Regions from separate parts of the Microbacterium sp. NPDC091676 genome, predicted to be linked through region 1. Evidence: predicted binding sites of a transcription regulator. Region 1 holds the regulator's gene; the other holds the start of a gene.
The links. Region 1 encodes LexA, which represses DNA repair genes until DNA is damaged. Its sites were predicted from a motif close to TCGAACANNTGTTCGA; they were not measured.
Positions count from the first base shown of each region.

Region 2: the regulator LexA is predicted to act here: its motif matches at 2,412-2,427, upstream of ACIQID_RS00635 (LysM peptidoglycan-binding domain-containing protein).

Region 1 is NZ_JBIVTI010000002.1:34,326-38,191, reverse strand. Features, by position in the region: gene metE (5-methyltetrahydropteroyltriglutamate--homocysteine S-methyltransferase) at 1-1,478, shown strand, start outside; gene lexA (transcriptional repressor LexA) at 1,557-2,243, opposite strand; gene ACIQID_RS13245 (LysM peptidoglycan-binding domain-containing protein) at 2,527-2,895, shown strand; gene ACIQID_RS13240 (histidinol-phosphate transaminase) at 2,975-3,866, shown strand, end outside.
Region 2 is NZ_JBIVTI010000001.1:105,152-109,017, forward strand. Features, by position in the region: gene pknB (Stk1 family PASTA domain-containing Ser/Thr kinase) at 1-1,109, opposite strand, end outside; gene ACIQID_RS00635 (LysM peptidoglycan-binding domain-containing protein) at 1,186-2,322, opposite strand; gene ACIQID_RS00640 (Rv2175c family DNA-binding protein) at 2,453-2,809, shown strand; gene ACIQID_RS00645 (polyprenyl synthetase family protein) at 2,816-3,841, opposite strand.

The DNA of each region.
Region 1 (3,866 bases):
TCGATCTCGTGCGCGGCACCGTGCCCGCCGCGGTGCCGGGCCTCGAGGGCAAGACCCTCGTCGGCGGTGTGATCGACGGGCACAACATCTGGCGCGGCGACCTCTCCGCGGCGTTCGACGCGCTGGAGGCGCTCCGCGCGCTCGGCGCCCCGGTGTCGGCATCGACCTCGACCTCGCTGCTGCACGTGCCGCACGACGTGGACGACGAGACCGCTCTCGACGAGCGCCTCGTCTCCTGGCTCGCGTTCGCGGACCAGAAGGTGCAGCAGGTCGTGACCCTCGCCCGCGGTCTGTCCGCAGGGCGCACGGCGATCGCGGCCGAGCTGGACGCGGCGACCGCTGCGCTGCAGGACCGCCTGACCGCTCCCGGCGTGCGGGACGGTGCGGTGCGTTCCCGCGCGCTGGGCGACGCCGACTTCGCCCGTGCCCCGTACCAGGAGCGCGAGGAGGCGCAGAACGCCCTCGGCCTACCCGCGCTGCCCCTGACGACGATCGGCTCCTTCCCGCAGACCGGCGACATCCGCCGTGCCCGCGCCCAGTTCCTCCGTGGCGAGATCCCCGAGGACGACTACGAGGAGTTCCTGCGCCGTGAGGTCGCCGCGGTCGTCTCCCTGCAGGAGGACCTCGGTCTCGACGTCCTCGTGCACGGTGAGCCGGAGCGCAACGACATGGTGCAGTACTTCGCGGAGAACCTCGACGGCTTCGCGGTCACGCAGCACGGCTGGGTGCAGTCCTACGGCTCGCGGGCCACGCGACCGTCGATCCTCTGGGGCGACGTCTCGCGTCCCGCGCCCATCACGGTCGCCTGGTCGGCGTACGCCCAGTCGCTCACGGCAAAGCACATGAAGGGGATGCTCACGGGCCCCGTCACGATCCTCGCGTGGTCCTTCGTCCGCGACGACCAGCCGCTGGGCGAGACCGCGAACCAGGTGGCGCTGGCGCTGCGCGATGAGATCGCCGACCTGGAGGCCGCGGGCATCCAAGTGATCCAGGTCGACGAGCCGGCGCTCCGGGAGCTGCTCCCGCTGAAGCAGGCCGACCAGCCGGCGTACCTCGACTGGTCGGTCGCCTCGTTCCGACTGGCCACGGGCGGCGCGGCACCGGCCACGCAGGTGCACACCCACCTCTGTTACTCGGAGTTCGGCGTCGTGATCGACGCGATCCGTGCGCTCGACGCGGACGTGACCTCCATCGAGGCGGCCCGGAGCCGCATGGAGGTCGTCGCGGACATCGCCGAGGTGGGCTTCGACCACGGCATCGGCCCCGGCGTGTACGACATCCACTCGCCGCGCGTGCCCACCGTGGAGGAGGTCGAGTCCCTGCTCCGGCGTGCGGTCGACGAGATCCCGCTCCGGCAGCTCTGGGTGAACCCGGACTGCGGTCTGAAGACCCGCGGCTACGCCGAGACCACGGCGTCGCTGCGGAACATCGTCGAGGCGACCCGACGGGTGCGCGAGGACGTGGTGGTCACCGCCTGACGCGGTCGTCCCCGGACACACGAAGGCCCTCCCGGCGCGGGAGGGCCTTCGTCGTCGTCTCTCCGACGATACGGCGTCTCAGACCGCGCGCATGACCGCGACGACCTTGCCGAGCACGACCGCCTCGTCGCCCAGGATCGGCTCGAACGCGGAGTTGCGGGGCAGCAGCCACGTGTGGCCGTCGCGACGGCGGAGCACTTTGACGGTCGCCTCGCCGTCGAGCATGGCGGCCACGATCTCGCCGTTCTCCGCCGTGTTCTGCGAGCGCACCACGACCCAGTCGCCGTCGCAGATGGCGGCGTCGATCATCGACTCCCCGGAGACCTTGAGCATGAAGAGGTCGCCCTTGCCGACGAGCTGACGGGGGAGCGGGAAGATCTCCTCGACCTGCTGATCGGCGGTGATCGGCACACCGGCGGCGATCCGCCCGACCAGCGGGACCAGGGCGGCATCGCCGACGGGGGTCGTCACATCGGCCGGGTTCTCCGTGCCCGTGCCGGGGAGGTCGATGAGGACCTCCATCGCGCGGGTCTTGCCCGGGTCGCGCCGCAGGTAGCCGCTGAGCTCGAGCTGACCGAGCTGGTGGGTGACGCTGGACAGCGACTTGAGCCCGACGGCGTCGCCGATCTCACGCATGCTCGGCGGATAGCCGTTCTGTGCGATCGAGGCCTGGATGACCTCGAGGATCGCCATCTGCTTCGGGCTGAGGTTCTTGCGACGACGGGTGCGCGGCGCCTCGGACTCGAGGGCTGAGGTGTCGCTCATGGTGCTCCTTCACTGCGTGATCCGACGTGCCGCTTCGAATGTCGGTGGCCCGTGGTGGGGTGTCCTTATCGAAACCGTATCCGAGAAAACCGCCGATCTGGAAGATCTGTTCGAGCGTGTCGGGGGATTCGCGGGGCCTGGTTTCGAAGACAGCTTGACAGATGTTCGAACTCGAAGATATCTTCGGAACGTAGCTTCGCATTCACGGCTCCCGGCCGAGTCGCGGATGCGAACGCTACGCCAACCTCCCCGGGCTCCGGCGCCGGGACAGTAAGGAGCAGACATGAGCAGCATGAGCCTCAGCACCGCGACCGCCCTTCCGGCATCGGCCCGTCCGGCCACCCGGCTGCGGATCACGGCCCGCGGTCGCCGCACGCTGCTCGCGCTCGCCTCCGTCCCGCTCGCTGCGGGCATCGCCTTCGCCGCCCTCGGCGGGGGCAGCGCGATCGCCTCCGGCGCGGACGCACCGGCCGTCTCCGTCCAGACCGTCACGGTCATGCCCGGTGACACGCTGTGGTCGATCGCGAGCAGCATCGCTCCCGACGCCGACCCGCGGGATGTCATCGGCGAGATCAGCCGGATGAACCTCCTGCGTGGTGGTGAGCTCCAGGTCGGGCAGGAGCTCGCGCTCCCGGCACGGTACACCGACTGACACGGCGGTCGAGGTCCGGCCTCCGGTCCGTGACGATCCGATCGTCACGATGACCTCGGCTCTCCGCGCTCCTCTTAAGATGGGAAGGGTGACCTTCTCCCTCAACGATCTCCCGCTCCGCGACGATCTGCGCGGACTCACCCCGTACGGCGCACCTCAGGCCCCGCTCCCGGTGGCCCTCAACGTCAACGAGAACACGCATCCTGTTCCCGACGAGGTCGCCAGCGACATCCTCGACGACATCGCGGTGGCGATCCGAGACGTGAACCGGTACCCGGACCGTGAGTTCACCACGCTGCGGGAGGCGTTCGCCGACTACCTGGGTCACGGCCTCACGCCGGAGCAGATCTGGGCGGGCAACGGATCCAACGAGGTGCTGCAGCACATCTTCCAGGCGTTCGGCGGACCGGGGCGCACGGCCTTCGGCTTCGCTCCCACGTACTCGATGTACCCGCTCATCGCGAAGGGGACCGGCGCCTCCTGGATCGCCGGCACCCGTCAGCCCGACTACACGGTCACCCCGGAGGAGGCGGCGCAGCAGGTGCGCGCGGCAGACCCCGACATCGTGATCCTCTGCTCGCCGAACAACCCGACCGGCACCCCGCTGGGGCTCGACGTCGTGGAGGCCGTCTACGAGGCGGCCCGCGGCGTCGTGATCGTCGACGAGGCCTACCAGGAGTTCGCGCCGCGGGATGCGGCGTCGGCCCTCACCCTCCTGGAAGGACGGCCGCGGCTCGCCGTCTCCCGCACCATGAGCAAGGCGTTCGCCTTCGCCGGTGCCCGCGTCGGCTACCTCGCGGCCGATCCGGCGTTCATCGATGCGCTGCGTCTCGTCCGGCTGCCGTACCACCTGAGCGCGCTGACGCAGGCGGCCGCCGTCGCCGCGCTCCGCAACGCCGACGTCATGCTCGGCATGGTGCAGGAGATCGTGGAGCAGCGGGACCGCATCACGGCGACGCTCGAAGCGCTGG
Region 2 (3,866 bases), on a different contig from region 1:
ATCAGGGAGCCGGGGCCGGAGCCGAACCACCAGCCCACGCCTCCGGCGAGGACGGCGAGCAGGAGCACGAGGGACAGCAGGAACGTGCCGCGGGCGCGTCGCTTCGAGGCCCGCCGCCGGAGGATCGTCGCGTTGTCGATGCCGGGGGAGGTGGCCGTCGCCGGCTCCGGGAGGACCATCGTGCCCGGCATGACCTTGGTGAGGTCGCCGGAGTCCGCCTGGTCCCGCGTGGAGCCGGTCGTCCGGGTCACGGCGGGGGCGACGCCGATCTCGCGCTCGATCTCGCGCAGGCGCTCGAGCATCTGCTGCGCGTCGTCGGGCCGCTCGTCCGGCGACTTCTCGGTCGCCCACAGCACGAGCTCGTCGAGCTGCTCCGGGACCGCGGGGTTGCGCACACTGGGGCGGGGGACCGATTCGGTGGCGTGCTGGAAGGCGATCTGCATCGGCTGCTCGCCCTTGTAGGGCTGCTCGCCGACGAGCATCTCGTAGAGCATGATGCCGAGCGCATAGATGTCGCTGCGGGCGTCGGCCGTGCCGCGCGTGACGAGCTCGGGCGCGAGGTAGGCGATCGTCCCGAGCAGCTGCTGGCCGGTCGCCGTGTTGGCCGTGGTGGCCCTGGCGAGGCCGAAGTCGCCGATCTTGATGCGGCCGTCTTCCGCGAGCAGCACGTTCTCCGGCTTGACGTCGCGGTGGACGATCCCGGCTCGGTGCGCAGCGGAGAGACCGGCGAGCACCGCATCCATGATCGTGATCGTCTGGGCGACCGTGAGGCGCTTCTGCTCGCGGAGGAGTTCGCGCAGGGTGATGCCCGGCAGGTACTCCATGACGAGGTAGGCGAGCTCGCCGTCCTGGCCCTGGTCGAAGACGTTGACCACGTGGGGGTCGGCCAGGCGGGCGGCGGCGCGGGCCTCCTGGATGAAGCGGCTCTGGAACGCCGAGTCGTCGCTGAGGTGCGCGTGCATGACCTTCAGTGCGATGCGGCGCTCGAGGCGGAGATCGGTCGCGACGTAGACGGTGGCCATCCCGCCGCGTGCGATCCGCGCGCGGACGCGGTAGCGACCGTCGACAAGCCGCCCGATGAGGGGGTCGGCCTGATGGTTGGTCGTCACGACAGAAGTCTATGGACGATTGGCTGAAAGCCCCGGGAACGCCTCACCCCTCGACGCATCCGGATTTCCGGATGCGTCACCCGTGCTGGGCGAGCCACGCGTACGCCTGCGTCTCCCACTGCCCGTAGCGCTCGGGGTAGGCGGAGATCTGCACGGCCTGCGCCGCGTCGGTGAAGGACAGCGACTCCCACCCGGGGATGTCGAACAGACCGCGGGTGACCTCGCCGTTGGGATCGCCGGTTCCGCCGTAGAAGACCCGCGTGCTCCGTTCCGCATCCATGATCTGCTCCGGGGTGCCCCAGCCCGTGCTGGGGCGCTGCTGGAACAGCCCGAGCGAATCGCGGTCTCCCCAGTCGAGGTTCCGCAGACCCGACTCCACCATTCCCGTCGCGAGAGCGGTGGCGATCGCGCGGTCGGAGGCGCCCAGCTCACGGCCGACGCGGATGATGAGGGACGCGTTGGCCGCCTGCTCCGCATTCAAAGCGGCGGTGCGCTGGCCGCTCGGGGCGGCGGCGGGCGCCGGCGCCGGAGCCGCCTGGACGGCGAGCTTCTGACCGGGATAGATGATCGAGGAGGCTTCGAGACCGTTCCAGGCGAAGAGGGACTGCATCGTGGTGCCGTACTTCTGGGCGATCGAGAACAGCGTCTCACCGGCGGCCACGGTGTGCGTGGCGGCGGCCGGCGCGGGGGCGGGCGTCGACGGCGCGGCGGCCGGCGCGGCCGCGGGGGCGGCGGGTGCGCCCGCGGAGACGACGAGCTTCTGGCCCGGGTAGATGATCGCGCCCTGGGGCAGACCGTTGGCGGCGAGGATCGCGCTCACCGAGGTCCCGTACGTCCGCGCGATGGCGAACACCGTGTCGCCGGCCGCGACGACGTGCGTCTTCTCCGCGGCCGGGGCAGGCGTCGCTGCCGGGGCCGGAGCCGACGCCGGTGCCCGCAGGGAGAGCGTCTGTCCGGGGTAGATCACGGAGCGCATCGAGAGCCCGTTCCAGCTGAGCACGTCTGCGGTGCGGAGTCCGTAGCGACCGGCGACACCGGCGACCGAGTCTCCGGGCTGCACGACGTGCCCTGGCGGCACATCCTGCGTGGGGACGACGCGCGCCGGAGCGACGCGCTGGCGTTCGTGCGGTGCGAGCGGTGGTGCGGGTGCGGCGGCGGGTGTCGCCGTCAGGGTGGCGGCGAGAGCGCCGGCCACGGCTGTCTGCAGGATCACGTCGGGCCCCCTTTTCGAGCACTTCACGCTGACACGGATGTATAGAGATGTCAACAGAAGTGACGGGTGTGACTGGTGAGACGGAAGTGACGAACATGCGACCGAGCCACGGAGGTGAGATAGTGGCAACGTGTCTGAGAACGTCGCTGCAACCCCTGACTCCGCTCTCGAGTGGCTGACCATGCCCGACCTCGTCGAGGTCCTCGGCGAGCCGCTGGGTCGCGTGCGTCGCCTGATCGACGAGCACTACCTCGTCGGCTCGCGCCGCAGCGGTGTCTTCGCGGTCCCGTCGGTGTTCATCGTGGACGGCGAGCCGCTGAGCTCGCTGCGCGGAACGATCATCGTGCTGCAGGACGCCGGGTTCTCTGACGACGAGCTGATCGACTGGCTGCTCGCCGAGGACGAGACCCTCGGGCGTTCGCCGATCGCCTCCCTCCTCGCGGGACACAAGAGCGAGGTGCGCCGGCTCGCGCGCACGCTCGCCTGAGCGCTCTCAGGAGGAGCGCACGGTCGCGGCCCTGGCGAGGTCGCGCAGCTCGCCGACCGCCGCGTCGTCGAGGTGCGCGCCGGACAGAGCGCGGTCGGCTTCCCTGGCGTACTCGGCGATCATCGTCTCGACGCGATCCAGCGCCCCGGTCCCGGCGATGGTCTCCTGCAGGAACGAGACCTGGGACGCCGACAGCTCGGGATCTCCGAGCATCTCGTCGAGCACCCGGCGGGCGGGGACGTCGAGGCTCTCCCTGGTGAGGGCGATGAGTACGGTCCGCTTGCCCTCCCGCAGGTCGTCGCCCGCGGGCTTCCCGGTGACGGCGGCGTCGCCGAACACGCCGAGCACATCGTCGCGCAGCTGGAAGGCGAGACCGAGCGGATGCCCGAAGCGGCGGAGCGCCCGCATCTGCTCGGCATCGGCGCCGGCGAGGCTCGCGCCGAGGATCAGCGGTTGCTCGATGCTGTAACGCGCCGATTTCAGCGAGGCGACGCGGAGAGCCCGCTCGGCGTGCGCGCGGTCGTCGCTGACGCTCCACGCCGACTCCTCGGCGATGTCGAGGAACTGGCCGGTCGTGACGTCACGGCGCATCCGGGCGTACTCCGCCCGCACCGTCCCCGCCTCGGCGTGCCCGTCCAGCGCGGACTCCAGGAGGTCGTCGCTCCAGGCCACGAGGAGATCGCCGAGCAGCACGGCTCCGGCGCGACCGAAGGCCGCGGCGTCCCCCCACCATCCGGCGGCGCGGTGCGAGGACTCGAGCGCGCGGTGGGCGGCGGGGCGTCCTCGACGCGTGTCCGAGTTGTCGATCAGGTCGTCGTGGACCAGCGCCGCGGACTGGAAGATCTCGAGGGCCGCGCACGTGTCCCACAGGCGGTCGTCCTCGAGCGCGTGACGGTCGCGGAACCGGGCGACCGCGCGCCACCCGGCGTGGCAGAAGCGGGCACGCAGCCGCTTGCCGCCGGAGAGGGTGTCGGCGGCCGCATCGAGGAAGGCGGCGGCGTCCTCGCCGTACTCGGCCGACTCGGCTCGCATGCGGTCGAGGAAGAGGTCCAGCCGC